DNA from 3 places in the Streptomyces telluris genome. Region 1 is predicted to be linked to each of the others. Evidence: riboswitches for the same ligand, from Rfam matches in the RefSeq annotation. Region 1 holds a riboswitch; each other region holds the start of a gene.
The links. A riboswitch is a leader RNA that binds a small molecule or an ion and turns the genes downstream of it on or off. The one in region 1 is predicted to bind cobalamin.

Region 1 (10,190 bases):
GGGGGATACTGCAGCCGCGAGAAGGGTGGAACCGTGCCGGTCGTGATCGCCATGGGCGCGTTCCTGATGACGCTGCTCGGCGGCTGGGCCGCGCACCGCATCACCGACCGCAGACACCTCGTCCTGGGGTTCGCGGGCGGGCTGATGCTCGGCGTCGTCGGCCTCGACCTGCTGCCCGAGGCCCTGGAGGCCGCCGGCCGGGACGTCTTCGGCGTGCCGGCCGCCCTGCTGTGCTTCGTCGCCGGCTTCCTCGCCGCCCACGCGGTCGAGCGGCTCCTCGCCGTCCGCAAGGCCGCCCACGGCGTCAGCGCCGCCGAACGCACCCCGCAGGTCGGCCTCACCGCGGCCGCCGCCCTCGTCGGTCACAGCGCCATGGACGGCGTCGCCATCGGCGCGGCCTTCCAGGTCGACCACGGCGTGGCGGTCGCCGTCGCCGTGGCCGTCATCGCGCACGACTTCGCGGACGGCTTCAACACGTACACGATCACCGACCTGTACGGGAACGACCGGCGCCGCGCCCTCCTGATGCTCGCCGCGGACGCCGTCGCCCCCCTCGTCGGCGCGGCGTCCACCCTGCTGTTCACCCTTCCGGCCGGATTCCTCGGCGTCTATCTCGGATTCTTCGGCGGCGTCCTGCTCTACCTGGCCACGTCCGACATCCTCCCCGAGGCCCACCACACCCACCCGGCCGTCTCCACGCTCGCCTGCACGGCGGCCGGAGCGGGCTTCATCTGGCTGGTCGTGGGCCTCGCTCACTGACGCTCGCCGGCACCGCCCGCGGCCGCCGCCGCGGCCGCCACCAGGCGGGCGGCCGTGCCCGGGGCGCCCGCCCAGTGCACGTGCAGGTACGAGGCGTGCACCCCGGCATGCGCGAAGCCCTCCGTACGGCGCTGCGGGTGGGTGAACCCCCACGCGGGGGTCCCGCCCGCGCCCGGCTCGGTCACCGTGCGGTGGAACTCGTGCCCCCGGACGCGGGTGCCCGCCGGCGCCAGCACGTTGTCCGCGATGGCCACCGCCTCGCGGTAGCCGAGGGTGAGGCGGCCGGACATGCGGGCGTCCGCGGGGAGCACGCCGCACATGGGCCTGCCGTCCAGCGAACGGGAGAGGTAGAGCAGGCCCGCGCACTCGGCGACGACCGGGGCGCCGGTCGCCGCGAGGGCGGCGACCTCCTTGCGGAGGGGTTCGTTCGCGGACAGCTCCGGGGCGTAGACCTCGGGGAATCCGCCGCCTATGACGAGGGCGGCGGTGCGCTCGGGGAGGGACTCGTCGCGGAGGGGGTCGAAGGGGACGACCTCCGCGCCGGCCGCTTGCAGCAGCTCCGTGTGCTCGGTGTACGCGAAGGTGAACGCCGGGCCGCCGGCCACGGCGACCACCGGGTTGTTCTTCGGGTGCGGCCCGGTGGCCGGTTTGTGCCCACCCGTCCCGCCCTGCGGGACGCCTGCCCACAAACAGGTGGGGGTGGGGTAGGAAGCCGGGACGCCTGCCCACGAACCGTGGGGAGCCCATGGCTCGTCCACCAGCGGAGGCGCGCTGCGCGCCAGGGCCAGCAGTCCCTCCAGGTCGCAGCCCTCCCTGACCCTTGCCGCCTGGGCCGCCACCGCGTCCGTCGCCTCCGTGCTGCGTTCGGCGACCGGGACCAGGCCCAGGTGGCGCGAGGGCGTGTGGACCTGCTCGGCGCGGCGCACCGCGCCCAGGACCGGCACGCCCGACTCCGTCAGCGCTTCCCGCAGGAGCGCCTCGTGCCGGTCCGAGCCGACCTTGTTGAGGATGACGCCCGCGACCCGCACCTCCGGGTCCCAGGACGCGAAGCCGTGCACCAGCGCGGCCACCGACCGCGACTGCGACGACGCGTCGACGACCAGGACGACCGGGGCCTTGAGCAGCTTGGCCACGTGTGCCGTCGACGCCAGTTCGCCCTGCCCGCTCGCCCCGTCGTAGAGGCCCATCACGCCCTCGACGACCGCGACGTCGCAGCCCGCGGCCCCGTGCAGGAACAGCGGGGCGACCCGGTCCGGGCCGCACATGTACGCGTCCAGGTTGCGGCCGGGGCGGCCCGTCGCGAGCGCGTGGTAGCCCGGGTCGATGTAGTCCGGGCCGACCTTGTGCGGCGACACGGCCAGCCCCGCGTCCGCGAAGGCCCGCATCAGGCCGGTGGCCACCGTGGTCTTGCCGCTGCCGGAGGCCGGGGCGGCGATGACCAGGCGGGGGATGTGCGTACTCACCACTTGATGCTCACCACTCGATGCCCCGCTGACCCTTCTGCCCGGTGTCCATCGGGTGCTTGACCTTGGACATGTCGGTGACCAGGTCGGCGAAGTCGACGAGCGCCTGCGGGGCGTTGCGGCCCGTGATCACCACGTGCTGGGTGCCGGGGCGGTTGCGCAGCACCTCGATCACCTCGTCCGTGTCGATCCACCCCCAGTGCAGGGGGTAGGCGAACTCGTCCAGCACGTAGAGCTTGTACGCCTCGGCCGCCAGGTCGCGCTTGACCTGCTCCCAGCCCTCGCGCGCCTTGTCCTCGTTGCTCTGCTCGCCGTCCTTGGGGTCGCGCTGGATCCACGACCAGCCCTCGCCCATCTTGTGCCAGGCGACCGTGCCGCCCTCGCCCGACGCTCCGAGCACCCGCAGCGCGTTCTCCTCGCCGACCTTCCACTTCGCCGACTTCACGAACTGGAACACCCCGACCGGCCAGCCCTGGTTCCACGCCCGCAGCGCCAGGCCGAAGGCGGCCGTGGACTTGCCCTTGCCGAGGCCGGTGTGGACGAAGACCAGCGGCCGGTTGCGGCGCTGACGCGTGGTGAGTCCGTCGTCGGGAACGACGGTCGGCTGTCCCTGGGGCATTACGCGGCCTTCCTGGTGTGTGAGGTCCGTACGGTGCGTACGAGCGCGGAGACGCTGTCCGCGCGCAGCTCGTCCAGTGTCACGACCGGGCCGCGCAGCTCCCGGCCCAGCTCGGCGGCGAGCCCGAGCCGCACCGGCCCCTGCTCGCAGTCCACGACCACCGACGCCGTGCCCTCGCCGGCCAGCAGCCGGGCGGCGCGCGCCGCCCTTGCCAGCGGCTCCGGGCCGCCGGTGGCCCGGCCGTCGGTGACGACGACCAGCAGCGGGCGCCGGGACGGGTCGCGCAGCCGCTCCACCCGCAGCACCTCGTGCGCCTGCAGGAGACCGGCCGCCAGGGGCGTGCGCCCGCCGGTCGGCAGCTTCTCCAGCCGGGCCGCGCCCGTGTCCACCGAGGACGTCGGCGGCAGCGCCACGTCCGCGCCGGCGCCCCGGAACGTCACCATGCCGATCTTGTCCCGGCGCTGGTAGGCGTCCAGCAGCAGGGACAGCACCGCGCCCTTGACGGCGCTCATCCGCTTGCGGGCGGCCATGGAGCCGGAGGCGTCCACGACGAACAGCACGAGGTTGCCCTCGCGGCCCTCGCGCACCGCCTCCCGCAGGTCGTCGCGGCGGACGACGAGCCCGGCGCCGCTGCGCCCGCGCGCCCGCTGGTGCGGGGCGGCGGCCTGCACCGTGGCGGCCAGGTGGAGTTTGGACAGGGCGCCGCGGGGGCGGCGGGCCCCGGTCGTCCGGCCGTGGGCCGTCCGGGCCCGCGAACGGCGGCCGTCGGCGCCCTCCCCGAGCCCGGGGACGTCGAACTTGCGGGTGCGGAAGGGGTCGGCCGCGGCGACGGCCGGCGCCTCGGGGGCCTCCCCGCGGGCGGGGGCACCCTCGGGGGCGTCCGGGCTCTCCGGGGACGCGGGCTCGGGGCCGGCCGGCCCCGGCTCCTGGCGCTGCTGCGGGACATCGGGGGTGCCGTCGGGGCCCGTGCCGTCCTGCGGGGGCTGCCCGCCGCCGTCCGGACCGCCGCCCTCGGGACCGCCGTCGGGACCGTCGTCGTCCGGGCCCTCCGGCTCCGGCTCCGGCTCGGGCTCCGGCTCGTCGTCCTCGAACCGGCCGAGGATCTCGTCGAGCTTGTCCTCGTCCAGGCCCGGCGCGTCGAAGGGGTTGCGCCGGCGCCGGTGCGGCAGCGACAGCAGTGCCGCCTGCCGCACGTCGGCCGTCGTCACGTCCGTGCGGCCCGCCCACGCGGCGAGGGCGGTCGCGGTGCGCGCGGTCACGATGTCCGCGCGCATGCCGTCCACCTCGAAGCCCGCGCACACGGCGGCGATCCGGCGCAGCGCGCCGTCGCCCAGGCGCACGGACGGCAGCAGCGCGCGGGCGGCGGCGATCCGCTCCCGCAGCGTTTCCTCCTCGGCGGCCCACTTCGCGGCGAACGCGGCCGGGTCCTCGTCGTAGGCGAGGCGGCGGCGCACGACCTCGACGCGCTCGTCGGGCTCGCGCGAGGCCGCGACCTCGACGGTCAGGCCGAAGCGGTCCAGGAGCTGCGGGCGCAGCTCGCCCTCCTCGGGGTTCATGGTGCCGACGAGGAGGAAACGGGACGCGTGACGGACCGACACTCCCTCACGCTCTACGTAGGAGGCGCCGGTGGCGGCCGCGTCGAGGAGGGCGTCGACCAGATGGTCGCCCAAGAGGTTGACCTCGTCGACGTACAGCACGCCCCGGTGCGCGTCGGCCAGCAGACCGGGCTCGAACGCCTTCACGCCCTCGCCCAGCGCCCGTTCGATGTCGAGCGCCCCCACGAGCCGGTCCTCGGAGGCGCCGACCGGCAGCTCGACCATGCGGGCCGGACGGGCGGCGTGCGCCGCCCCGTCCTCGTGCGGGCCGTCCGGGCAGCGGGCGTCGGGGGATGCCGGGTCGCACGCGAACCGGCATCCGGCGACGGCGTCGATCCACGGCAGCAGCGTGGACAGGGCGCGGACGGTCGTCGTCTTCGCCGTGCCCTTCTCACCCCGTACGAGCACCCCGCCGATGGACGGCGAGATGGCGTTGAGGAGCAGGCCCAGCCGCATGTCGTCCATGCCGACGACCGCGGTGAACGGATAGGTGGCCGAGGCCGTCAACGGGTACCCCCTGTGTTGTCGTTCCGCGCGAGCGGAGCCGGTGCACCCGGCGGTATGAACGGAACCCCCGGAGGGACCCCGTCCTCGATCAGCCGCAGCAGCGCGTCCGTGTCCGCGTGTTCCTCGATCAGATCGCCCAGCCGGTCCAGCTGTTCCTCCCGCAGCGCCGCGAAGCTCGTGTCTGGTGCCGGGACGAACGCCCGGCCCGCCGCCTCCGCGACGCGCCGCAGGAAGGCCCGCCGGAAGCCGTCGCTCTCCAGTGAACCGTGCCAGTGCGTGCCCCACACGGCGCCCACCCGGCAGCCGTCAAGGAACGCCTCGTCCCCGCCGCGGACGTCGGCCACGCCGTGGTGGATCTCGTAGCCCTCGACGGGCTCGCCCAGGGCCGTGCCCACCGGCCGCGCCAGGGTCTTCTCCGCGGCGAAGCGGATGCGCACCGGAAGCAGGCCCAGGCCCTCCACCACGCCCGCCCGGGACTCCACCTCGTCCTCGATGCGCTCGCCCAGCACCTGGAAGCCGCCGCAGATGCCCAGGACGGGGCGGCCCTCGGCGGCGCGCCGCGCCAGCGCGTCCGCGAGGCCGCGCTCCCGCAGCCAGGTCAGGGCCCGCACGGTGCCGCGGGTGCCCGGCACCACGACCAGGTCCGCGTCGGCGAGCTCCTCGGGGCGGTCCACGAAGCGGACGACCACGCCCGGCTCGGCCGCCAGCGCGTCCACGTCCGTGAAGTTGGACATCAGCGGCACCGCGCACACCGCGACCCGCAGCACGTCCGCCCCGTGCGGCGGGGCCACCACCGACTCCCGCACGGCGCCGCGCAGCGAGACGCGCAGGCCGTCCTCCTCGTCTATGCCGAGGCCGTGCGCGAACGGCAGGACGCCGAACGTCCGCCGGCCCGTCAGCTCGTACAGCATGTCCAGGCCGGGCTCCAGCAGCGTCACGTCGCCCCGGAACTTGTTGACGACGTAACCCGCTATCAGCTCCTGGTCCTCGGGCGAGAGCAGGGCCGTCGTGCCGAAGAACGACGCGAAGACGCCACCGCGGTCGATGTCGCCGACCACGACCACGGGCAGCCGGGCCGCCCGGGCGATGCCCATGTTCACGATGTCGCTGCGCCGCAGGTTGATCTCGGCAGGGCTTCCCGCGCCCTCGCAGATCACCGCGTCGTGCGTGCGCCGCAGCTCCTCCAGGCACTCCGTCACCGTTCCGAACAGCTGCTCCTGGCGGCCCGCGTGATAGCCGCGCGCACTGAGCTCGCCCACCGGCTTGCCCATCAGCACGACCTGGCTGCTGCGGTCGCCGCCCGGCTTGAGCAGCACGGGGTTCATGAGGGCGCTCGGCTCCACGCGGGCCGCGGCCGCCTGCATGGCCTGGGCCCGGCCAATCTCCGCGCCCTCGCGCGTCACGAACGAGTTGAGCGACATGTTCTGCGCCTTGAACGGCGCGACCTTGACGCCCTTGCGGGACAGCCAGCGGCAGATGCCGGCCGTCACCACGCTCTTGCCCGCGTCCGAGGTGGTGCCGGCCACCAGCAGGCCCCCGCCCAGCGGGCCCGCGGACCCGCTCCTGTCAGCCGTCACCGGCTCCTCCTCCGTGCGTACCGTGCGAAGCTTCCGACAGAGAGCCTGCCCACCACGGCCGTTCCCAGGGCCAGCAGGGACACCCGGCGCGAGAGGCGTACCGCGCGCTCGATGTCGTCCGTCGCCACCGGGCGGTTCTCCGCCCCCAGCACGGGCCGGTGCTCGACGCGGCCCGCGTACGCGAGGGTGCCGCCGAGCCGCACGCCGAGGGCGCCGGCGAACGCGGCCTCCACGGGGCCCGCGTTGGGGCTGGGGTGGCGGGACGCGTCCCGCCGGGCCACCCGCCAGGCGCCGCGCGGATCCGGGCCCGCGAGGACGGCGAGGGCCGCGGTCAGGCGGGCGCCGGGCCAGCCGGCGACGTCGTCGAGACGGGCCGAGGCCCAGCCGAAACGGCGGTAGCGGGGGGACTTGTGGCCCACCATCGCGTCGAGGGTGTTCACCGCCCGGAAGGCCACCAGCCCCGGCACGCCCCCGACGGCGCCCCACACCAGCGCGCCGACGACGGCGTCGGAGGTGTTCTCGGCCACGGACTCCACGACGGCGCGCGCGATCTGCTGCCCGTCCAGGGCCTGCGGGTCGCGCCCGCACAGGTGCGGCAGGCGCTCGCGGGCGACGTCCACGTCGCCGGCGGCGAGCGCGCCGCCGATGGCACGGGCCTCGCGGCCCAGGGAGGTGCCCCCGAGCACGGCCCAGGTGGCGGCGGCGGTCAGGGCGATGCCGGCGGGGCGGGAAGCGCGCGCGGCGCGCGACAGCAGCGCGGCACCGGCGGCGGCGCCGCCCGCGCACAGCAGGGCGTGCGCGGCGCCGTGGCCGCGGTGGTCGCGCCACAGGCGCCGCTCGACGGCCTGGGCGGCGCGGCCGAACGCGGCCACGGGGTGGCCGCGGCGGGGGTCGCCCAGGACGCGGTCACCGAGGAAGCCGAGGGCGGCGCCGCACGCGAAACCGATCGGATCGGCACGCATCGGATCAGACCGCCGTCACGCCTCGGCGGGGGGAGAGAAGTGTGCGGGGCGTTCGGTGGCGGGCGCCGGGCATGACGATGTGTCCTCACTCAGGGTCCGCGCCCTGGCTCGACGTGGCCGGCGACCAGAGTCTCCTGGCTCCCGGATCCGCGCCGCCCCGGCCTTCCGGCTCGCCGCCGTGGCATCGCGTGGGGGAGACGCTCCCCGGTGACAGTGGCGGGACCGCGCCGGATTCACACCGGCTTCCTCTGCTGTCGCCGTTTGGCTCCGGAAGTCCACCATGCGCCGCGGGCGCCGTCAACTCACCTCTGACCTGGCCGGACCCGCCGTCCCGGCTGCGCCGGGCAGCCTGGAGAGCACGGCACCGCCGGACTCCGCCGTGCCGGTCGCCCACCGTGGCGGCGGATCTTCGCGTGCGGAGGGAGCGAGGGCCCCGGCCTTCGCCGCCCGGGCCGAGCGGAACCTTCTGCAGCCGCCGCGGCGCGCAACCGTGACGCGCCTGCCCGGCGGTGCCGTGCCGCCCGCACCCGGAGGCTTCCTGCGACCCCCGGCGGGAAACGCAGCGGCCGGGACCCCCGTGGGGATCCCGGCCGGACGAGGCGGATCGCGGGGCTACACCACGATCAGGTAGATGCCGTACCCCACGGCCGCCGCGCACAGTGCGAAGCACGCGTACGCACCGGAGCGCCGCGCGAGCGCCCCCGCGCCCGCCGCCGAGTCCGCCGAACCCGCCGCCGAGTCCGCCGAACCGGCCGCGCGGGGCGACGTGCCGACGATGCCGAGGGTGAAGATGCCCACCAGGCCGACCGTCACCACGAGGCTGACGCCGAAGACCTGGCCGAGGGCTGCCCAGTCGATGTGCATGCTGTTTCTTCCTTAAGCCTTAGCTCGCCGTGGCGGCGGCAGGAGCCCGCCCGGCCTCGGGGGAGGGGGAGACCGCGGCGGCCAGGGGGCCGGCCGGCGGCGGGGCGACGGCCTGCAGGGCCGCGGTGACGACACCCGCCGGCTCGGCGTCGGTGCCGGCCTCGCGCGAATCCAGGTCCTCGTGGGTGACGGGCTTGCGGCGCGAGGCCAGCCAGATCGCGCCGGAGACGGCCAGGCCGAGGACGGCGACCGCCGCGACGCCCCAGTCGCCCTGGTCGGCGAGGAGGGCGGCGCCACCGGCGACCAGGCCCGCGGCCGGCAGGGTCAGGCCCCAGGCCATGATCATGCGGCCGGCGGTCGACCAGCGCACGACGCCGCCCTTGCGGCCGAGACCGGCGCCCATGATCGAGCCGGAGCAGACCTGCGTGGTGGAGAGGGCGAAGCCGATGTGCGAGGAGGCGAGGATCACGGTCGCGGCGCCGGTCTGCGCGGCGAAGCCCTGCGCGGGCTTGATGTCGGTGAGGCCCTTGCCGAGGGTCTGGATGATGCGCCAGCCGCCCAGGTACGTGCCGAGCGCGATGGCCAGGCCCGCGGAGACGATGACCCACATGGGCGGGTCGGCGTGCGGGGCGACGACGCCGCCGGCGACGAGGGCGAGGGTGATCACGCCCATGGTCTTCTGGGCGTCGTTGGTGCCGTGGGCGAGGGAGACCAGGGCGGCCGAGGCGATCTGGCCGGCGCGGTAGCCCTTGGCGGTCTCGCGCTCGTCGCGGCCCTTGGTGAGCCGGTAGGTGAGCCGGGTCGCGCACCAGGCGGCGATGCCGGCCACGAGCGGCGCGGCGACGGCCGGGATCAGGACCTTCATGACGACCTTGTCGGTGTTGACCGCGTCGAAGCCGACGGCGACGACCGTCGCACCGATCAGACCGCCGAAGAGGGCGTGGGAGGAGCTGGAGGGGAGCCCGGCGAGCCAGGTCAGCAGGTTCCAGACGATGGCGCCCACCAGACCGGCGAAGATCACTTCGGGTCTGATGCCGGCGGTCTCATCGATGATTCCCCCGGAGATGGTCTTGGCCACCTCGACGGACAGGAATGCCCCGACGAGGTTCAGGACCGCCGACATCGCCACCGCGGTCTTGGGCTTGAGCGCCCCGGTGGAGATGGTGGTGGCCATGGCGTTGGCCGTGTCGTGGAAGCCGTTCGTAAAGTCGAACACCAAGGCCGTGACGATCACGATCCCGATGAGAAGCGTGATGTGTTCCATTCACCCAGGCAATCAGCTCGATGGTCAGTACAGCGTGGACCGTAAAGACCCTTGGTGAACGGAAGGTGAACTGGGCCGGACTGATCAATGACGCGAACCGGAGGCGGAGCACGGATGGCGGGGCGGAAGCAAGGACGGACGGAGGGACGAATGAGAGAGAGCGAACAGATCCGCCGGGCGTGGGACGGCGTCGTGGCCACGGCCCGGCGCACCACGGCCGACGGCCTCGTGGTGGGCACCTCGGGCAACGTCTCCGCGCGCGTGGGGGACGCCGTCGTCGTCACCCCGAGCGGCATCCCGTACGACCGGCTGACCCCGCGCGACCTGGTCGCCGTCGACCTGGAGGGGCGTCCGCTCCTGGGCGACCTGGCCCCCACCAGCGAGCTCCCCCTGCACCTCGCCGTCTACCGCGCCACCGGCGCCGCCGCGATCGTGCACACCCACGCCGTGCACGCCACGGCCGTCTCCACCCTCGTCGAGGAGCTGCCGCTGATCCACTACATGGCCGGCGCGCTCGGCGGCCCGGTCCGCGTCGCCCCCTACGCCCTGTACGGCAGCGACGAGCTGGCCGCGCACGCCC
Region 2 (10,190 bases), on a different contig from region 1:
GAGCGTCTCGCGCTTGAAGAGGTTGGAGACCTGCGGCTCGATGCACTCGTACACGCCGGCGATGGAGGCGATGGTGGCCGTCGGGGCGATGGCGAGCAGCAGCGAGTTGCGCATGCCGACCTCGCCGATGCGGGCGCGCAGCGCCTCCCAGCGGTCCGCCCAGGCGGCGACGGCGTTGGGGTAGTGGTCCGGGTGCAGCACGCCGCGGGCGGTGCGGGTCGCGGACCAGGCCGGGTGCGGGCCGTGCCGCTCGGCGAGGTCGGCGGAGGCCTCGTACGCCGCGAGCATGATGCGCTCGGAGATGCGGGTGGACAGCTCCTTGGCCTCGGGCGAGTCGAAGGGCATGCGCAGGCGGAAGAAGACGTCCTGCAGGCCCATCAGGCCCAGGCCCACCGGGCGCCAGCGGCTGTTGGAGCTGCCGGCCTGCTCGGTCGGGTAGAAGTTGATGTCCACGACGCGGTCGAGGAACGTGACGGCCGTGCGGACCGTGCGGTCGAGCTTCTCCCAGTCCATCTCGCCGTCGGCACCGAGGTGCTGCGCGAGGTTGACGGAGCCCAGGTTGCAGACCGCGGTCTCGCCGTCGTCCGTGACCTCGAGGATCTCGGTGCAGAGGTTCGAGGAGTGGACGACCGCGCCCTTCTCGGCCGTCTGGTTGGCGGTGCGGTTGGCGGCGTCCTTGAACGTCATCCAGCCGTTGCCGGTCTGCGCGAGGGTGCGCATCATGCGGGCGTAGAGCACGCGGGCCGGGATCTGCTTGACGGCCTTGCCCTCGGCCTCGTACTTGCGGTACGCGGCGTCGAACTCGTCGCCGTAGAGGTCGACCAGGTCGGGCGTGTCGGCCGGGGAGAACAGCGACCACTCGGCGTCGGCCTCGACGCGGCGCATGAACTCGTCCGGGATCCAGTGCGCGATGTTGAGGTTGTGGGTGCGGCGGGCCTCCTCACCGGTGTTGTCGCGGAGCTCCAGGAACTCCTCGATGTCGGCGTGCCAGGTCTCCAGGTAGACGCAGGCCGCGCCCTTGCGGCGGCCGCCCTGGTTGACGGCGGCGACGGAGGCGTCGAGGGTGCGCAGGAACGGCACGATGCCGTTGGAGTGGCCGTTGGTGCCGCGGATCAGCGAGCCGCGCGAGCGGATGCGGCTGTACGACAGGCCGATGCCGCCGGCGTGCTTCGACAGGCGCGCCACCTGGTGGTAGCGGTCGTAGATCGAGTCCAGCTCGTCCAGCGGGGAGTCCAGCAGGTAGCAGGACGACATCTGCGGGTGGCGGGTGCCCGAGTTGAAGAGCGTGGGGGAGGACGGCAGGTACGACAGGGTGCTCGTCAGGCCGTACAGCTCGGCGACGTCGGCGACGGCGCGCTCGGAGTGGTCCTCGGCCAGGCCGCAGGCCACGCGCAGCAGGAAGTGCTGCGGGGTCTCGATCACGTTGCGGGTGATCGGGTGGCGCAGCAGGTAGCGGCTGTGCAGGGTGCGCAGGCCGAAGTAGCCGAAGCGGTCGTCGGCGCCGCCGAGGAGGGCCTCGTCGACCAGCTCGTCCAGGCGCGCGGCGTGGGTGGCCACGAAGGCGGCGGTGTCGTCCGCGATCAGGCCCTCGCGGTGGCCGACGGCGACCGAGGCGGAGAAGGACGTGGCGCCCTGGCCGGCGGCCTCCTCGGCGATCGCGCGGGTGAGCAGCCGGGCGGCGAGCTTGGAGTACTCGGGCTCCTCGGCGATCAGCCCGGCGGCGGCCTCGGTGGCGAGGGAGCGCAGCTCGGCCTCGTCCGAGTTCGCGCTCCGGCCCCGCAGTGCGGCGGCGGCGACCTTGCCGGGGTCGGTGGCAGGAAGGTCGGCGGTGAGGTCGGTCAGGGTGCGCAGCAGCGCGGTCCCGGGGCCGCCGGTCGCTTCTTCCGCTGAGACCGGATCGGCGGGCGCGATGGTCACTGAGGCTCTCCCTCGCTCGGCTGGGTGGGCCGGCGGGAGAGCACGACGGTCGCGTACGGGCGCGCCTGATGGACCAGGGCATGCCTCGTAGGCGTCCGCCGGCCCAACCCGCGAGGCCCGGACGAATTCAACGCCCATAGCCGAGCCCAGGGCAGGCTCGGTGGAGGGCGTGCTGCCGGCAGGTACTCGGACTCCTGCATGCGCGGCTTAACGGCATACATGCACCGTTGCGGGACAGTTCCGGATTTTCACCGGATTCCCCTGCGACGACAGCGAGGACGAGCATACATCTAGTGCCGCCCCTCGTACGCGCCCCCACATGTTGTGTCGCGCGGTAAGCGCATAGGTCGGAATGTGTTATCAGGCCCCGGTGTTGAGGGTGGGTTCGCAGGTCGGAAGGGGGGTCGGGCGCGGGGTGCGGCGAAGGGCCGCCACGCCCCCTCCAGGGGGGCGTGGCGGCCCGGTCGGCTCCGCGGGGCGAGGGCTCCGCCGGGGGTCGCTCTAATGCCCTCCAGGGGCCCCTGCGGTGGCCGGCGGGAGCTCGCTGCGGACCCCGGGGTCGCCGGCGTCCGCCGTGTAGTCCGCCGCCGAGGTCTCGTCCGTGCCGTCCGGCACGCGCAGCGCCTTCAGGGCGAAGGTCAGGACGATGACGACGATCACATTGAGCACGAAGGCGGTGAGCCCGATATAGCCCTTTTCTCCGATAAGGGGGATGAGGTTGGTATTCCCGAAATGATCCTGCGTCGCGCTCGGCGTGTCGTACGCCTTCCAGGTGCCGTAGCCCATGCCCGCGGCCCAGCCGGCCAGCAGGGCCCAGCGGTGGAACCAGCGGGTGAAGAGCCCGCCCACGAGCGCGGGGACCGTCTGCAGGATCCAGATGCCACCGAGCAGCTGGAAGTTGATGGCGACGGTCTTGTCCATGGTGAGGACGAAGACGAGGGCGCCGACCTTCACCAGCAGCGAGGCGAGCTTGGAGACCTTCGCCTCGTGCCCGGGCGAGGCGTCCGGCCGGATGAAGTCCTTGTAGATGTTGCGGGTGAAAAGGTTCGCCGCGGCGATCGACATGATCGCGGCCGGGACCAGGGCGCCGATGCCGATGGCGGCGAAGGCCACGCCCGTGAACCAGTCCGGGAACATGTCCTCGAACAGCTGGGGGATCGCGAGCTGCCCGTTCTTCACCTTGATCCCCGCGGCGATGGCCATGAAGCCGAGCATCGCGAGCAGGCCGAGCATCAGGGAGTACAGCGGCAGGATCGTCGTATTGCGGCGGATGACGTTGCGGCCTTTGCTGGAGAGAACCGCGGTCACCGAGTGGGGATAGAGGAAGAGCGCCATCGCCGAGCCGAGCGCGAGCGTCGCGTAGGCCCACTGCGCGTCCGGACCGCTCACCAGGGAGCCGCGCGGCTTGCCGGTCTCCGGGTTCTTGACCGCGAACGCTTCGCCCGCCTTGCTGAAGATGTGGTCGAAACCGCCCAGCTTGATGGGGATGTAGATGATCGCCACGATGATCACGATGTAGATCAGCGTGTCCTTGACGAAGGCGATCAGCGCGGGCGCCCGCAGCCCGGAGGAGTAGGTGTAGGCCGCGAGGACACCGAAGGCGATCAGCAGCGGCAGGTCCTTCATGAACCAGTTCGAGCCGCCGCCCACGCCCAGCACGTCCAGGACCGCCTGTATGCCGACGAGCTGCAGCGCGATGTACGGCATCGTCGCGAGGATGCCGGTGAGCGCGAGGGCGAGCGAGAGGCCCTTCGAGCCGAAGCGGCCGCGGACGAAGTCCGACGACGTCACGTAGCCGTGCTTGTGGGAGACCGACCACAGGCGGGGCAGGAAGGTGAAGACCAGGGGGTAGCAGAGGATCGTGTACGGCACCGCGAAGAAGCCGGCCGCACCGCCCGCATAGATCGCCGCCGGGACGGCCACGAAGGTGTACGCGGTATAGAGGTCGCCGCCGAGCAGGAACCAGGTGACCCAGGTGCCGAAGGACCGGCCGCCCAGCCCCCACTCGTCGAGGTTGGCCATTTCTTCGGGGGTCCCCGCGCGCCGCCACTTCGAGGCCATGAAGCCCATGACCGTCACGGCGAGGAAGAAGAAGATGAAGACGGCGAGCGCCACGCCGTTCACGCCGTCCTTCATCGCCGCTCACCCGCCTTGCGGGCCCGCTCCTGGCGCCGCACGAGCACGTAGGCGACGACGGTGAGCAGGGTCGACACGGGCACCCACAGCATCTGGTACCAGTAGAAGAAAGGGATGCCGATGAAGGCGGGCGCGGTCCTGGCGTAGGAGTCGACCCACAGCATCGCGACGAACGGCACGGCCAGACACAGTCCCGCCACGGCCAGGGGCAGGGTGACGACCGCCCTCCTGCCGCCCTCCGGTGGTTCCGTCATGGTGGTGACTCCCCCCTGTGTGATCACTGCGTGATGCGCAGGAAATCTAGGGGAGGGCCCCGTTGGGCGTCACCCCCTGTCCGCATATCGGTATGACAACGACATCGGGCCTGTTGAAAAGGCGTTCCGTTTATGGTGAGTTGATGGACATGGAGGGGACTTGAGGTGGGCGGTCGCCGGCTGCGGCGACGTCGTGCGGCGTCAGGTACTGCCGGCCCTGCGCGGCCTGGGCGAGGAGACGGCGTACGTCTGGGGGCGGGATCCGGCGCGCGCCGCCCGTACGGCCGCGGAGCACGGGGTGCCCGCGGGCGGCGACGACCTCGGCCGGCTCACGGCCGCCGACGCGGTCTACGTGGCCACGCCCGTCGCGGCGCACGTGCCCCTCGCGCTCCACGCGCTGCGCGCCGGCTGCCACGTCCTGGTCGAGAAGCCCCTGGCGGGCGCGCTCGGCGGCGGGGGCGCCCTGGCGGCGGAGGCGGCCCGGGCGGGGCTGTGCGCGGGCGTGGCCTACCACCGCAGACTGGGCCCGGCCGCACGGCAGTTGCGCGAGGCGCTGACGGCGCGGGAGCCCGCGCGCGTGCAGATCACCTTCTGCGCCCCCTTCGACCCGGCGCCGGAGGACCCGGCGCACTGGCGCACCGATCCGGCCGTGGCCGGCGGCGGTGTGCTCGCCGACGCGGGCAGCCACCGCCTGGATCTGCTGCTGTCGGTCCTGGGCCCGCCCGTGCGCGTGGGCGCGCGCTTCGGCCGCAGGTTCGCCGCCGGGGCCGAGCGGCGCGCGCACGTCTCCCTGGGCTGGGCGTCGGGCACGTCTGCCGAGTGCCGCTTCGCCTGGATCGGCGGCGCAGAGCGGGACCGCCTCGACGTCACCGCCGGGGGCCGCTTCCTGTCGCTGGACCCGCTGGACGCGGAGCTCGCACCCGACCCGCATGTACCGCTGATCGCCGACTTCGCGGCGGCGGTGCGGGAGGGGCGCCCGCCGGCCTGCCCGGTGGCGGAGGCCGTCCTCGTGGACGACGTCATCACGGCGGCCTGCTGGGCGGCGCGCTTCCGCAACGCCTGAGCGGCTGACGGCGGAACCCCGCGGGGCGGGCGGGCGCATGAAACGGCCGGTGCTGAAGTGGCTGGATGTCACCCCTATCTGACGGTCATTCACCTGCCGTTAACCCACTGTTCACCATCCGCCCGCGCGGGCCGTGCGGGCGGATGCCTCGCCGCCCGGAGGGGGGCGGCGAAGGGGCCTCGCGGGCGGCGGGCTCCGCACGATTAGCGCGATCATGACAACTCGTTCCGCGCGGCCACCCATTGCCCCGGTGTGTGATGCATGCGCCCCCCTGTATCGCCGCCCGGATAGCGAATACGTGTGTAATGCACGGGTAATGCGTTCCTCCGGATCTCGCAATGAAGACGCAGCTGGTGGGGTCCATGGTTGCAGCTGAGACGGAATCAATTCCTCCAAAATCTCTGGGGGAATCGAATAGTTCGGGACTGTACCAATCAAGCGTCAAGTGGCCTTCTGCGTCCGTTTTTTGACGAAAAATTTCTCTTTCACGAGGAGGTAATACACAGGTAAAGTGTTGGTCTCTGCAGTCGTGCACAATTGGCTGCAGACGGCCGGCGCCATGCCCCGAGGCTGTGGCGCCGCCATGCCGCTCGCATGCTCGTCATGCCCGACCCGACCCGACCACACCGCGCCCGGCGTCATGCCGCAGAGCGCAGGAGGCAGGCCATCATGAAGTCCCTCATCGACAACGCGCGTTCCTTCGCCGCCACGCACGTGGCCGATCCGGAGCGTGCCGAGAGTTTCCGCGCGCTCGAAGCGGGCCAGTCGCCCGAGACGCTGTTCATCACGTGCTCCGACTCCCGTGTCGTGCCCGCGCTGTTCACCGGGGCGTCCCCCGGGGAGCTCTTCGAGCTCCGTACCGCCGGGAACATCGTCCCGGAATACCGCAGTGACATCCCCTCCGGCGAGAGCGCCACGATCGAATACGCGGTGCGCGTGCTGGGCGTCCGCGACATCATCGTGTGCGGGCACTCCCACTGCGGTGCCGTCACCGCCTTCGTCCGCGGCGACGACCTCTCGTCCGTTCCCGCCGTCCAGGGCTGGCTCGAGCGGGCCGTCCCCGCCGACGCCCCGGCCCGGGCGGTCGAAACCTTCACCCACGACATGGCGGAGGCCGTGCAGCGGCACTCCGTCGCCCAGCTGGAGACGCTCCGCTCGTACCCGTGCGTCCAAGAACGCATCGAGCAAGGCACGTTGGGGTTGCACGCCTGGTACTACGAGGTGCACACCGGCGCGGTCGAAGTCCACCTCCCCGAGAGCGACCCGGTGTCGTTCGGACCCCTGTGACCCGTCCTCACGTGACCTCCAAGGGACCCTCACCCATGTTTTCCGCCCTCAAGCAGCCCGCCGTCCTGCGTCAGGACGCGCTCGCTTCGCTCGTCGTCTTCCTCGTGGCCCTGCCGTTGTGCGTCGGCGTGGCCGTGGCCTCCGGGGTTCCGGCCGAGCTCGGCCTGATCACCGGCATCGTCGGCGGTCTCGTCGTCGGTGCCCTGCCCGGCAGCACGTTCCAGGTCAGCGGCCCCGCGGCCGGGCTGACCGTGCTCGTCTTCGAGGCCGTCCGGGAATTCGGCCTGGGCATGCTCGGCGCCATCGTGCTGGCCACCGGCGTGCTGCAACTCGTCCTCGGACTGCTGAAGTTCGGCCGCTGGTTCCGGGCGATCTCCGTCTCCGTCGTGCACGGCATGCTCGCCGGCATCGGACTCGTCCTGATCTTCGGGCAGTTGTACACGATGGCCGGCGTCAAACAGCCGCGCTCCGGACTGGACAAGATCGCCGGGATCCCCGGCCTGGCCGTCGACATCTTCACGGACAGCGCCGCCCTGACCGCCTTCGCGGTCGGCGCGGGGACCATCGCCGTGCTCGTCGTGTGGAAGAAGCTGCCCGCCAAGGCGCAGCTGGTGCCGGCGCCGCTGGCGGCGGTCGCCCTGGCCACGGCCGTGACGGTGCTGGGCGGCCTGGACGTCGCCAATGTCGAGGTGCGCGGGCTCGCCGACGCCATCCAGCCCCCCGGGCTGAACGACCTGACGTCGCTGGGCGGCGTCGCGGTCCTCGGCACCGTCATCGCGTTCACGCTGATCGCCTCGGCGGAAACGCTGTTCAGCGCGGCCGCGGTCGACCGCATGCACGACGGGCCGCGCACGCACTACGACAAGGAGCTGCTGGCCCAGGGCGTGGGCAATGCGGTGTGCGGCGTGCTCGGCGCCCTGCCGATGACCGCGGTGATCGTCCGCAGCTCCGCCAACGTCCAGGCGGGTGCGAAGACGGCGCTCTCCCGCATCCTGCACGGCGCGTGGCTGCTGCTCTTCGTCGTGCTGCTGCCGCAGGCCATCGGCGTCATCCCGCTGGCGGCCCTGGCGGGTGTGCTGGTCCACGCCGGCTGCAAGCTGATTCCGGTGAAGGAGCTCGCCCCGCTGTGGCGCGAGCACCGCGGCGAGGTCGTCGTCCTCGGCGTGACCGCCGTCGCCATCGTGACGACCAGCATGTTCGAGGGCGTGGTGCTCGGCATCCTGCTGGCCGTGGTGAAGACGGCGTGGGACACCTCGAAGGTCCAGCTCGACGTCCGCGAGCTCACCGACGGCCGGATGGTCGCGACGGTGGTGGGGAACGCCACCTTCCTGCGGCTGCCCCGGATCCTGGAGACGCTGGAGGCCCTCCCGCAGGACCGGCCCATCGAGATCGACCTGTCCGGCGTGCGCCATCTGGACCACGCCTGCCGGACGGCCCTGGAGGGCTGGGCGGCCCGGCACAACGCCCCCGGCACCGAACCGGTGCTGATGCGGCATCCGGAGCCGGAGAAGGCTGCGGTGTAACCGGCCAACCACGGCCGTGCAACGGCCAAGTGAGTGCGCGTCACTTGGTGAACCGTTGACACTGGCTTGGCCAACGCTTTACGGTCTGTTGCGGCGGCGCAAATGCACTGTCATCGCCGCAATTCCTCACTTATCGGAGGTGCGTTATGGAAAAGCTCATCAAGAAGATGGCGCAGGAGAACGTCTGGCGCGGCTGGGTGGCCGCCAACTCGGCCCAGGCCGCGAAGGACGGCTGCATCAGCGCCGCCCCCAAGGCCGGCTGCATCAGCGCCGCGCCCAAGACGGGTTGTATCTCCTGACGACCGGAGACTGACCGAAGCGAGCGGAGTGGACCGTGGCCACCGTGTGTGCGCGGTCCACTCCGTGCGTACCGGCCCCGTCAGCGCCGACGGGGCCTTCCGTTCTCCGAACACTCCCGGGGTGGCACATGGATGGGCAGCCGACGGCCGGCGTCGTCGAGCAGATCAGGGACATACCGATCTACCGCGCGTCGATCGAGCGGGGTCACTTCCCCGTGCTCGAAAAACCCGAGATAGCCGACGGCTTCCCGGACAACTGGATGACTCCCGCCCTGGAGAAGGCACTTGAGGCGGGCGAGGCCGAGTTCGTCCTCTCCACGGGCACCAACCACGCCCGGATGCAGATCATCCGGCCCCCCTACTTCCTGCTGAACTCCTACTACCGGCTGTGGAGCGAGCACCCCGACATCTCCGGCACCTGGGAGCAGGGCTGCCGCAGGGTCTCGCTGACCACGGTGCTGGCGACCGAGCACGTGGCACGGGTCAACGCCAGGAAGCGCGGGGCCGAGCCGAGCCCCGTCCCGGACCTGGACGACCGGCGGCTCGACGAGCGGACGCTCTACCTCAACCTCCGGCTCGACCCCGCGCTGTGGACGCGCGAGGACGTCGAGCGGATGCTCGGGGAGATCGAGACGGCCCGCCGGGAGCACCCCGAGGGCCGCTACCACCTGGACTGCTCCGGCTACCACCTGGCGCATCTGGTGCACAAGGCCCGGGCGTGGGGCCTGTGGGAGGACTTCCCGCGGCCCGACAGCATCATCCACGCCTACGAATACACCCCGGCCAACGTCCGGCGGTACCTGCACGAGCACTTCGACTGCCCGGTCATCGACCTCTTCGGCAGCACCGAGCTCGGCTACCTCTACTACAGCGACCGCCACGGCCGCTACCGGCCGTACCTCGACAAGATGAGCGTCGAGCTGATCCCGGTCGCCCCCGGCAGCACGCTCTACAGCCTCATCGTTTCCAGCGTCCGCAATCCGTACATGCCGCTGATCCGCTACCGCTCCGGCGACTGCGCGCGCACCCTCGACGGCACGCCGGACCCCACCAAGATCTCCAGTTTTTGCGGCCGGGAGAAGGAACTGCTCGCCGCCCCGGACGGGCCCGTGGCCCAGGGAGACCTCGACGAGCGCATCAGCGCCGCCGCGCCCGGGATCTTCCTGCACCAGCTGCGCGTGGAGGACGGCGGCACGACGGCCCGCCTGCTGTACACGACCTTCGACGGCGATCCGCTCGGGCAGGCGCAGAGCGCCGCCCTGGAGCGCGGCGTCCGCGAGCTGACGGGGCTGCCGTGCGCCCTGGAGCACCGGGAGCACATCCCCATCGGGAAGTCCGGCAAGTACGCCTGGCTCGCACGCGACCTCTGACCATCAGGACTACGGGAACGGGACGAACCCCATCATGGCCACTACTCCGCAGCCGAACACGCCTCCGAACACGCCCCCGAAGGTCTCCGCCGACGACCTCAAGGCGCTCCTCGGCGAGCAGCTGCACGCCGAAGTGGTGCGGTACTTCACCGGCAGCACGGGCGGGGCGCCCGACTACGTCGAGCGCCAGGTGCTGGAGGCCCTGCGCTACCTCTACCTGGTCTCCGCCCACCGCGAGCGGCTCAGCGGCCTCTTCCTGCCGGTCGAGCAGGAGATCGACGAGATCTGGCACTACCTCATCCTGCAGACGCGCGAGTACCGGGAGCTGTGCGAGGAGCGTC
Region 3 (10,190 bases), on a different contig from region 1:
CTGGAGCGCCTCGCCCGGCTGCACGAGGGCCGGCCCGCGCTCGCGGCGCGCACGGCCGGCTCCCTCGCCGGGCGCTTCGGCAGCCGCGACGGCAGCGACGAGGCGCTCGCCCACGCGGCCCGCTCCCTCGCGGACGACGGGGACCTTGCCACCGGGCTGTTCGCGCTCGCGCTCACCTCGCTCGGGGGCCGCCGCACCGGCTGGTCCGCGCCCTGGCGCGAGCAACTGCGCTCCCTGCGCCGGCACCCCCACCCGGACGTACGCGACGAGGCGCTGGCCCGGGTGACGGCCACGGAATGAGACACCGCGCGGGGGGCGCGGGCCGTGCCCCGGGCTCCCGTGCTCCCCGTGCTCCCCGTGCTCCCCGTGCCTACGAACGCCCTTCGACGACCCGCCGGGCCGCCTCGCTCTCCGCGGCGGCCGGCGAGAGCTCGCTCAGCGTGTCGAGGTCGGTGTCCTCCCGCAGTTCCTTCTCCCAGGCGGCGGCCAGCTTCTCCTGCTGCGCGCGCGGTTGCCGGCCGACCTCCTCGCGGTGAGCCGGGCTCAGGGCGCCAAGGAATCGCTCGACATCGTCGGTCGGCATGGGTTCTCCCTCGTCAGCGTCGACGGGCATCCCCTTCCCGGCGCCGGGAGGCCACCGACGGGCCGGGCCCGCCCCTTCACCTGAAAGGGGACGGCTCCGGCGTCGGCAGGCGGAGCACGCGGCCGCCCGCTCCCGGTGCCGGGAGCGGGCGGCCCGCGGAGCGGCTCCGGCTACTCCTGCCGTACGTACAGCAGCAGACGGGCGAAGAGGCCCGGCCGGGTCGGCGGCGCGCCGCGTGGGGCGGCCGGTTCCGCTCCCGCGACGGGGATGCTCGCGCCGGGAGCGGCGGGAGGCTTCTCCTCGGCCAGGGCGGCGGGGTCCGCACCGTGCGAAGGGCTCGTGGTGCCCGGAGGGTGCTCACCGTCGGTGGAGGCGGGCTGGGGGTCTGGGCCGTGGGCGCGGTAGGCCTGGGCGCGCAGATACGCACTCAGGACACGCGCGGGATCGAGGGGCATGACGTCTCTCTGCTCTCGTGCCTGCCGGTAGTGAAGGGAGTTCCGCACGCGCGCCCGCTCCGGACGGCCGGGGGCGGGCGCGGGCCTTCTCAGCAGCGCAGGACGTCGTTGCGCGCGGGGCCGGCGGACGCCGCGGGGCCCTCGGGGCCGGCCGGGGCCGACAGCGGGCGGGCCGGGGTGGCCGGCAGGACGGACGCCCGGAAGGGCGGGAGGCAGGAGCGCCGGGAGGGCGAGACCGAGGAGCGGGGCGAACGGGTGTCCGCGACGCAGTCGTCGGTGGCGGCGAACTCCACGGAGACGGAGCTCTCCTCCGGGCCGGGGCCCAGGGCGTAGACCGTGCCGCTCCCTCCGGAGAACAGCAGGAGGACGGAGACCAGCACGGCGACGGAGGCCCGCAGGGCGGGCCTCCACGGCAGCGGCTCAGGACTCCACAGGTTCATGCACTAAGCGTAATCAGTCAATTACTTTCGGCGCATTCCACCGTTCGGGTGAGGCCGTTGAATCGGACGCTGCATCTTCGTGCGGGAGCCGGGTACCTGGCCCGGATGGTCGCACAGCCCGCGCCAGAGCCCCCGGGCGCGCCGTACGGTCGGAGCAGGGCCTCCCCCGCTCGGCGGCGGGGCCCGGACACGGCCAGGACGGCGAAGGAGGAGCAGTGACGGATGCCCGGGAGAGTGCGGACCACGTCAGCGTGCATCTGACGGACTGCGGCCACCAGGACGCGGGCGCCGTCTTCGGCGTCCTCGAGGCCGTCTTCCCCGAGGCCGGGCCGCCGCGCGGCGAGACCGGGCCAGGCACCCCCGGCGCCGGCCCCATGATCTGGTGCATGAGCGTCGACACCCGCACGCGCACCGGCGCCGACGCGGTGCAGCCGGAGGGGACGCCCCTGTCGGGCGCGGTGACCGCCGACCTCTTCGGCGCGGCGGACCCCGTCCGCCAGGTCAAGGAGGAGCTCGAACGGGCCTTCGCCGTCGAGCACCGGGGGCACGTCTCCGGCGAGCACGAGATGGAGCTGCGCCTGCGCCTGGCCACGCGAACAGGCTCCTGAGGGACGCCCGTTCGCGCGTCGCGTGTCCCACACCACAGTCCGGTATCCGAACAGGTCTGTCCGTGGGCCCGTCCGGCACCATATGGTGGCGGTGCAGCTGGTTCGCCCTGCTCGCCAGGCAGGCGCGTCGTAAGAGGGAACCCGGTGGGAATCCGGGACTGCCCCGCAGCGGTGAGCGGGAACGACCGCCGTCATACGCACTGGATCCATACGGATCCGGGAAGCGACGGCCAGTAGGTGCCATGTGGCGTGCCCGCGAGTCCGAAGACCTGCCGACTGCCCGTGCGCTGCCGAGCGCACGGAGATCCCGGTGACCTCGAGGGCGGGTCGGCGCATACATCAGGCGGGCACGGACGGCGGCGCACACGCGACCGCATCCGGCAGCAACCCGCCCGGTTCCGTCGTTCCTTCGCGCCTTCCGCCCGTCCCCCGGGGTCATGGACGCACGCACGCTCGCGAAGGAGAGTTCCGTGACCAGCAAGTCCGCAGCCGCGGCAGCCCAGGCCACCGTGTACGGCTACCCCCGTCAGGGCCGCAACCGTGAACTGAAGAAGGCGATCGAGGGGTACTGGAAGGGCCGCGTCACCGCCGGCAGCCTCCGGGACACCGCCGCCGCACTGCGCCGCACCAACTGGCAGCAGCTGGCCGACGCCGGCGTCCACGAGGTGCCCACCGGCGACTTCTCGCTCTACGACCACGTCCTGGACACCAGCGTCATGGTCGGCGCGATCCCCGCGCGGCACCGCGCGGCCGTCGAAGCCGACTCCCTCGACGGCTACTTCGCCATGGCCCGCGGCACCCAGGACGTGGCGCCGCTGGAGATGACCAAGTGGTTCGACACCAACTACCACTACCTGGTCCCCGAGCTCGGCCCCGACACGGTCTTCACCCCGGACTCCACCAAGCAGGTCGCCGAGCTGAAGGAAGCCCTCGCGCTCGGCCTGACCCCCCGTCCGGTCCTCGTCGGCCCCATCACCTACCTGCTCCTGGCCAAGGCCGCCCCCGGCGTCGCCGCCGACTTCGAACCGCTCACCCTCCTCGACCGGCTGCTGCCGGTGTACGCCGAGGTGCTCGCCGACCTGCGGGCCGCCGGGGCGGCCTGGGTGCAGCTCGACGAGCCCGCCCTGGTCCAGGACCGCACCCCCGCCGAGCTGAACGCCACCGGCCGCGCCTACCGCGACCTGGGCGGCCTCACCGACCGGCCCCAGCTGCTCGTCGCCTCCTACTTCGACCGGCTCGGCGAGGCCCTGCCCGTCCTCGCCAAGACCCCCGTCGAGGGCCTCGCCCTGGACTTCACCGGGCCCGCCGCCGCCAACCTCGACGACCTCGCGGCCGTCGGCGGACTGCCCGGCAAGCGCCTCCTGGCCGGCGTCGTCAACGGCCGCAACGTGTGGATCAACGACTTCGAGAAGTCCCTGTCCACCCTCGGCACCCTCCTCGGCCTCGCCGGCCGCGTCGACGTCTCCTCCTCCTGCTCCCTGCTGCACGTCCCGCTGGACGCGGCGGCCGAGCGGGACATCGACCCGCAGATCGTCCGCTGGCTCGCCTTCGCCCGCCAGAAGACCGCCGAGGTCGTCACCCTGGCCCGCGGCCTGGCGCAGGGCACCGACACCATCGCGGCCGAACTGGCCGCCAACCGCGCCGACCTGGCCTCCCGCGCCGGCTCCGCCATCACCCGCGACCCGGCCGTGCGCGCCCGCGCCGCGGCCGTCACCGCCACCGACGGGCGCCGCTCGCAGCCGTACGCCCAGCGGGCGGCCGCACAGCGCGCCCACCTCGGGCTGCCGCTGCTGCCGACCACCACCATCGGCTCCTTCCCGCAGACCACGGAGCTGCGCACCGCCCGCGCCGACCTGCGCGCCGGACGGATCGACGAGGCCGCCTACGAGCGGCGCATCGAGGCCGAGATCCGCGAGGTCATCTCCTTCCAGGAGAAGGCCGGCATCGACGTCCTGGTGCACGGCGAGCCCGAGCGCAACGACATGGTGCAGTACTTCGCCGAACAGCTGACGGGCTATCTGGCCACGCAGCACGGCTGGGTGCAGTCGTACGGCACGCGCTACGTCCGCCCGCCGATCCTCGCCGGCGACATCTCCCGCCCCGAGCCGATGACCGTGCGCTGGACCCGCTTCGCCCAGTCGGTGGCGGGCCGCCCGGTCAAGGGCATGCTGACCGGCCCGGTCACCATGCTCGCCTGGTCGTTCGTCCGCGACGACCAGCTGCTCGGCGAGACCGCCCGCCAGGTGGCCCTCGCCCTGCGCGACGAGGTGAACGACCTGGAGGCCGCCGGGACGTCGGTCATCCAGGTGGACGAGCCCGCCCTGCGCGAGACGCTGCCGCTGCGCGCCGCCGACCACGCCGGGTACCTCGCGTGGGCGACCGAGTCCTTCCGCCTGTCCACCAGCGGCGTCCGGCCGGACACCCAGATCCACACGCACATGTGCTACGCGGAGTTCGGCGACGTCCTCCAGGCCATCGACGACCTCGACGCCGACGTCATCAGCCTGGAGGCCGCCCGCTCGCACATGCAGGTCGCCGCGGAGCTGGCCGTCGCCGGCTACCCGCGCGAGGTCGGCCCCGGCGTCTACGACATCCACTCCCCGCGCATCCCGGGGGCGGACGAGGCGGCGGCACTGCTGCGCAAGGGCCTGGAGGCGATCCCCGGCGAGCGCCTGTGGGTCAACCCCGACTGCGGCCTGAAGACCCGCGGCTGGACCGAGGTCCGGGCCTCCCTGGAAAACCTGGTCACAGCGGCCCGCACGGTCCGCGCGGAGATCCCCGGCCAGGCCTCCTGACGGTCCGGCGGTCAGGTGACGGAAGGGGGCGGCGCCGGACGGCCCGGCGCCCGCCCTCTCCCGCCGTGCGGTCGGTGCGCGGGCAGGATCCGGTCGAGGTGGTAGTCCAGCGTCGCCCGGACGTCGGCGAGGGTGCGCCGGCCGTGGAGCACGTCCATGCCCAGCCCCGTCACCCCTGACACCAGCAGGTCCGCCTCCCGCCCCGGGTCGGTGCCGGGCGCCGCCCCCGCCCGCGCGATCAGGCCGGCGACCAGCTGCTCGACGGGCTGGGAGGCGTGCAGGAAGACTGCGGCCAGCGCCGGATCGGTCAGGCTGCGCACGTAGTACGCGACGAAGACGCGCAGAGCGCTGCGGCGCTGCTCGTCCAGGGGCAGGAACTCGTTCAGGACGGCGCCCAGCACCGCCCGCGGGTCCGCGGGGCCGGGCAGCGCGGCCATGCGCTCCCGGGCCCGCCGGTCGTTCTCCTCGTGCAGCAGGTGCAGCGCCGAGACGAGGAGGCCGTGCTTGCTCCCGAAGTGGTACTGGACGACGCGCAGCGAGACCCCGGCCTCGGCCGCGACCTCGCGCATGCTGGCCGCCTCCAGGCCCCGCTCGGCCGCGATCCTCCAGACGGCCCCGGCGATCTGACGCCGTCTCTCCCCCGCGCCGCCGGCGACGGGCCCCCCGGCCGCGGTCGCCCCCGCCTCGCGGCCGCCGCGCGCGCCGGCCCGCTGCCGGTACGCCCTGGCCTGGCAGCTCCGCGAGCAGTAGACGGGCGGGCGGCCCCGGACCGCCACGGCGAGCGGCCCGGCGCAGACGCGGCACCGACCCTGAATTTCGTCACGCACGAAGGCAGCTTATCCCTCACTAAAATGCGTGACGAAACCCGACATTACCGCCCCTTTTCGTTGATACAGTCGTATCAACGAAACAGAACTCCGGCCTGAGGAGGCGGAATGCACGAGGCCTGGTACAGGGTCCTGTCCATCGCGGCGCTCGTCGTGGGTGTCTGGGAGGGCCCGCTGTCGATCGTCTACCGGCTCGTCAGCGACGACGAAGGCACGGTCCTGCGCGCGGCGAACTACCTCCCCTCGCCCTGGTGCTACGTCGTGGCGACCGCGGCGGCGCTCCTCACGTTCGGGGTGCTGGCCGTCCTCGACGCCGGGCGCGAGAAGGCGCTGGCGCGGCAGAGCGCCGCTTAGTGAGCCCCCGCCGCTCCGTCCCTTCCCCGCGCGCTCCGGGTGACACCCGGCGATCATGCGGTTGAGCTCCGGGCGCGCCGGTTACCCATCAGCCGCGGTCCCGCGCGCGGAAGCGGGTGCCGGAGGCGACAGGGAGCGTGACGGGTGAAAGAGAAGGTCCGGGAGGCGGCGCTGACCGGCTTCATGGCGCTGGACCGGCGGCTGCCGGCCGCCGAGGCGGCCAAGGCCCTGCTGCGCAAGGCGTTCCCCGACCACTGGTCGTACCTGCTGGGGGAGCTCGCCCTCTACAGCTTCGTCGTCCTGGTGCTCACCGGCTCCTACCTCACGCTCTTCTTCGACCCGGGCATGACGCAGAGCGTGTACGCCGGGCCCTACGAGCCGCTGCGGGGCCTGCGGATGTCGCAGGCCTACCTCTCGACGCTCGACCTGAGCTTCGAGGTGCGCGGCGGGCTGCTGATGCGGCAGGTGCACCACTGGGCGGCGCTGATCTTCGTGGCCGCGATCGCCGTGCACATGCTGCGCGTGTTCTTCACGGGGGCCTTCCGCAGGCCCCGGGAGGTCAACTGGATCGTGGGGCTGACGCTGTTCGTCCTCGCGCTCCTCGAAGGGTTCGCCGGCTACTCGCTGCCCGACGACCTGCTGTCCGGGACCGGGCTGCGGACGGCCCACACGATCGTGCTGTCGATCCCCGTCGTGGGCACGTACCTGAGCTCGTTCATCTGGCGCGGGCCGTTCCCCGGGCACGTGATCATGCCCCGCCTGTACGTCGTGCACGTGCTCTTCGTACCCGGCGTGCTCATCGCCCTGATCACCGTGCACCTGCTCCTGGTGGTCTACCTCAAGCACACCCACTGGGCGGAGCGCGGCCGGACCAACCGCAACGCGGTCGGGACGCCCATGTTCCCGCAGTTCGCCACCAAGTCCTCGGGGCTGTTCCTGATGCTGTTCGGCCTGCTGACCGCGCTCGGCGCGCTCGCGCAGGTCAACCCCGTGTGGGCCTACGGGCCCTACCGCGCCGACCAGGTGGCGACGGACGCCCAGCCCGACTGGTACGTGGGGTTCCTGGAGGGGGCCCTGCGCATCATGCCCCCGTGGGAGACCGTGCTGTGGGGGCACACCTTCATGTGGAACGTGCTCATCCCCGCGGTCATCCTGCCGGGTGTGCTGTTCACGGGCCTTTACCTGTACCCCTTCATCGAGAAGTGGGTGGCGGGCGACCGCACCGAGCACCACCTGAGCGACCGCCCCCGCAACCAGGCGGCCCGGACCGCCCTGGGGGTGGCCGGCATCGTCTTCTACGCCGTGCTGCTGGCCGCCGGCGGGAACGACGTGGCCGCGTTCTCCTTCCGGGTCTCCGTCAACACCCTGACCTGGATCTTCCGCATCGCGGTGGTCGCGGGTCCGGTGCTGGCCTTCTGGGCCACCCGGCGGATCTGCCTGGCCCTGCAGGCCCACGACCGCACGCTGCTGACCGAGGGCCACGAGAGCGGGAACGTCGAGCAGGACGTCCAGGGCGGGCTCGGCGAAGGCCACGTGCCGCTGTCCGCCGGCCGCGGCTACCGCCTGATGGTGCGTGAGATCCCGCGGCCGCTCGCCGCCCCCGCGGGGGAGCTGCCCCGCAGGCAGCGGCTGCGGCTGGCCCTGAGCTCGTGGTACTACCGCCACCGCGTGGAGATCCCGGTGACGCCCGAGCAGCGGCGGGCGATCGAGGAGCGCACCGCCGCCCCGGTCGAGCCGGGCGAACCGGCGCCGCCCGCGGGACCGGACGCACCGGCCGAGCGGGGCACGTAGCCGCCCGGACGGGCGCGCCGCCCCTACTGCAGCAGCCGGCGCTGGATGAGCTCCATGACCTCGGCCGGGCTGCGTCCGCCGTGGTCGAGGTCCAGGAGGCGGTTGCCGATCCACACCATGAAGCACAGCGTGCAGCGGGCCTCGACGTCGTCGGGATCGGTGCAGAATTCGCCGAACAGCTCGCGCAGGTACGCCATCCGCCGGTTGTCGACGCGCCGCAGCCGTTCCGCCACGGCCGGCTCGCGCCGCGACCAGTCGCGTATCGCGAAGTCGGTGAAGATGTCGGTGAGCAGGCCCTCGCCGGAGGCGGCGACGGCGAACAGCCGCCGCAGCCTGGTCCGCGCGTCACCGCCGGCGGCCTCGGCCTTCTCGATCACCGCCGTGGTCGCGTCGCCCTCCCAGGCGTCGAGCATCTCCTCGAGCAGGGCCTGCCGGTCGGCGAAGTGCCAGTAGAAGCCGCCCCGGGTGACGCCGAGCTCCTTGGCCAGCACCTCGATCCGCACCGCCTCCACCCCGCCGGAGGTCAGAGCTTGCAGGCCCGCGGCAATCCAACTGCCGCGCGGGGTACGCGCCACCGCCATGAGACAGGTCACCTCTCCAGCATCTATACAGCACTGTATGGATCATCCTATCGTCTTCCATACAGCGCTGTATGGAAGAGCGCGTGAGTGGTCCAGCTGATTCCCCGACGGCGGGAGGCACGGCATGAACACCTCGACGAAAATCATGACGCGGGACACGAGCGCCACGACGGCGGCCGTTGCACGGCCGTGGGCCCTGTGGGCCGCCGTGGCCGTGGCGACGGTCACCGCGGTGCTGCACACGTTCGTACAGGCCGCCCCGACCCTCGACGCCCTGATGGCCGGCGACGCCGCCGCGGACGCCCGGCAGGGGCTCCGGATGATGTGGCACGGCATGTCGGCGATCGCCTGGAGCTACCCGGTCGTCCTGGTGCTCCTGCGGCACCGGCCGGCTGCCGTCACCAGGCCGGCGCTCGGCTGCGTCGCGCTGCTGAACGGCTCACAGGCGGTGATGTACGTGGCGACGGGGCTGGTGGGCCACGGCATGTCCGGGCTCCTGTCGCTGCCGGAGTGGGTGCTGCACGCCGCCGTCGCGGTCCTGGCCTGGCAGGCGCGTCCGGCCCGGCCCCCGGGCAGGCCGGCGCCGCGGGCCCGCCGCGGCGCCGGACGGCTGGTGCTGCTGTGGATCGCGATCGCCTTCTCCACCTTCATGGCGGCCTTCCACACCGTCTACGGCACCTTCGACTCCTGGCCGGCCGCCCTGCTGGACAGCGACACCGCCCTCGACCCGAAGCTGACCCTGTACGCGATGTGGCTCTTCAGCTGCGTGCTGTTCTGGACGGTCCCGCTGACCGTGGTGTGGGCACTGCGGGCGCGCACAGGAGCGGGCCGGCTCCTCCTCGTCTACGTCGCCGCCCTCGTAACGGCTCTGGCCGTCTCGTGGACCGTCACGAAGGCACTCGGGATCGCCCCCGACCTGCCGCCGACCGGGCCGGTCTCCCTCGGCCTCCTCGCCGCTCTCACCGTGCTGAGCGCACGGCCGCGGTCACGGCGGCGGACGGACGGGCGTAACGCCGAAGGGCCGTCAGGCGCCGCCTAGTCGCGCTGGACGTACTGGAAGGACATCCCTCCCACCCCCGCGGCCAGGACGCCGAAGCCGATGATGAACAGCCACAGGCCGAAGACGATGCCCAGCGCCGCGAGGGCGGCGCCCAGGGCGGTCAGGGCCGGGTAGGCGCTGCGCGGCGGGAAGAAGTCCAGGGGGCCCGCCCGCTCGGCGATGTCGGCCTTCTTCCGGTCCTCCGGCCGGGCGCCCCGGCGGCGGTAGTTCACGGTGAAGAAGAAGGCCACCAGCGAGGCCATGAGGAAGGAGACCGTCAGCGCCGCGGTCCCCGCGGGCTCACGGCCGGAGAGCCAGACGTAGACGGCTCCGGTGGCCAGGAAGAAACCGGCGACGCCGGCGAAGAGGACGGCCTCTGTCTTCACTTCGGGATGCTCCTCGTCGGCGCCGCCTCCAGGACTTCGGGGTGGTGCAGGTCGAAGGCGGGGGAATCGGAGCGCACCCGCGGCAGGGCGTGGAAGTTGTGGCGCGGCGGCGGGCAGCTGGTGGCCCACTCCAGGGACCGGCCGAAGCCCCAGGGGTCGTCCACGGTCACCTTCGGCGCGTGGCGGGCGGTGTGCCACACGTTGTAGAGGAACGGCAGGGTCGAGATGCCGAGCAGGAAGGCCCCGATGGAGGAGACGGTGTTCATGAGGGTGAACCCGTCGGCGGCCAGGTAGTCGGCGTAGCGCCGGGGCATGCCCTCCTCGCCGAGCC

Region 2: linked by a shared signal. The riboswitch ahead of NQU55_RS04225 (ribonucleoside-diphosphate reductase subunit alpha) and the one ahead of NQU55_RS17045 (cobalamin biosynthesis protein) in region 1 are both predicted to bind cobalamin.
Region 3: linked by a shared signal. The riboswitch ahead of metE (5-methyltetrahydropteroyltriglutamate--homocysteine S-methyltransferase) and the one ahead of NQU55_RS17045 (cobalamin biosynthesis protein) in region 1 are both predicted to bind cobalamin.

What each region holds. Positions count from the first base shown of each region.
Region 1 covers NZ_JANIID010000014.1:56,486-66,675, reverse strand. Annotated here, with positions in the region: gene NQU55_RS17070 (ZIP family metal transporter) at 52-759, shown strand; gene NQU55_RS17065 (cobyrinic acid a,c-diamide synthase CobB) at 753-2,225, opposite strand; gene cobO (cob(I)yrinic acid a,c-diamide adenosyltransferase) at 2,233-2,841, opposite strand; gene NQU55_RS17055 (putative cobaltochelatase) at 2,841-4,901, opposite strand; gene NQU55_RS17050 (cobyric acid synthase) at 4,940-6,487, opposite strand; gene NQU55_RS17045 (cobalamin biosynthesis protein) at 6,517-7,482, opposite strand; cobalamin riboswitch at 7,611-7,730, opposite strand; gene NQU55_RS17040 (hypothetical protein) at 8,095-8,346, opposite strand; gene NQU55_RS17035 (inorganic phosphate transporter) at 8,366-9,610, opposite strand; gene NQU55_RS17030 (class II aldolase/adducin family protein) at 9,761-10,190, shown strand, end outside.
Region 2 covers NZ_JANIID010000002.1:478,663-488,852, reverse strand. Annotated here, with positions in the region: gene NQU55_RS04225 (ribonucleoside-diphosphate reductase subunit alpha) at 1-1,917, opposite strand, end outside; adenosylcobalamin-variant (AdoCbl-variant) riboswitch at 2,090-2,190, opposite strand; gene mctP (monocarboxylate uptake permease MctP) at 2,419-4,053, opposite strand; gene NQU55_RS04215 (DUF3311 domain-containing protein) at 4,050-4,307, opposite strand; gene NQU55_RS04210 (Gfo/Idh/MocA family protein) at 4,468-5,370, shown strand; gene NQU55_RS04205 (carbonic anhydrase) at 6,040-6,657, shown strand; gene NQU55_RS04200 (SulP family inorganic anion transporter) at 6,693-8,180, shown strand; gene NQU55_RS04195 (hypothetical protein) at 8,327-8,479, shown strand; gene NQU55_RS04190 (phenylacetate--CoA ligase family protein) at 8,608-9,849, shown strand; gene NQU55_RS04185 (glycine-rich domain-containing protein) at 9,884-10,190, shown strand, end outside.
Region 3 covers NZ_JANIID010000001.1:452,557-462,746, reverse strand. Annotated here, with positions in the region: gene NQU55_RS01880 (hypothetical protein) at 1-300, shown strand, start outside; gene NQU55_RS01875 (hypothetical protein) at 371-583, opposite strand; gene NQU55_RS01870 (hypothetical protein) at 754-1,038, opposite strand; gene NQU55_RS01865 (hypothetical protein) at 1,128-1,478, opposite strand; gene NQU55_RS01860 (hypothetical protein) at 1,694-2,086, shown strand; cobalamin riboswitch at 2,168-2,377, shown strand; gene metE (5-methyltetrahydropteroyltriglutamate--homocysteine S-methyltransferase) at 2,557-4,881, shown strand; gene NQU55_RS36725 (TetR/AcrR family transcriptional regulator) at 4,893-5,708, opposite strand; gene NQU55_RS01845 (hypothetical protein) at 5,817-6,062, shown strand; gene qcrB (cytochrome bc1 complex cytochrome b subunit) at 6,246-7,853, shown strand; gene NQU55_RS01835 (TetR/AcrR family transcriptional regulator) at 7,877-8,434, opposite strand; gene NQU55_RS01830 (hypothetical protein) at 8,559-9,473, shown strand; gene ctaF (aa3-type cytochrome oxidase subunit IV) at 9,470-9,859, opposite strand; gene ctaD (aa3-type cytochrome oxidase subunit I) at 9,856-10,190, opposite strand, start outside.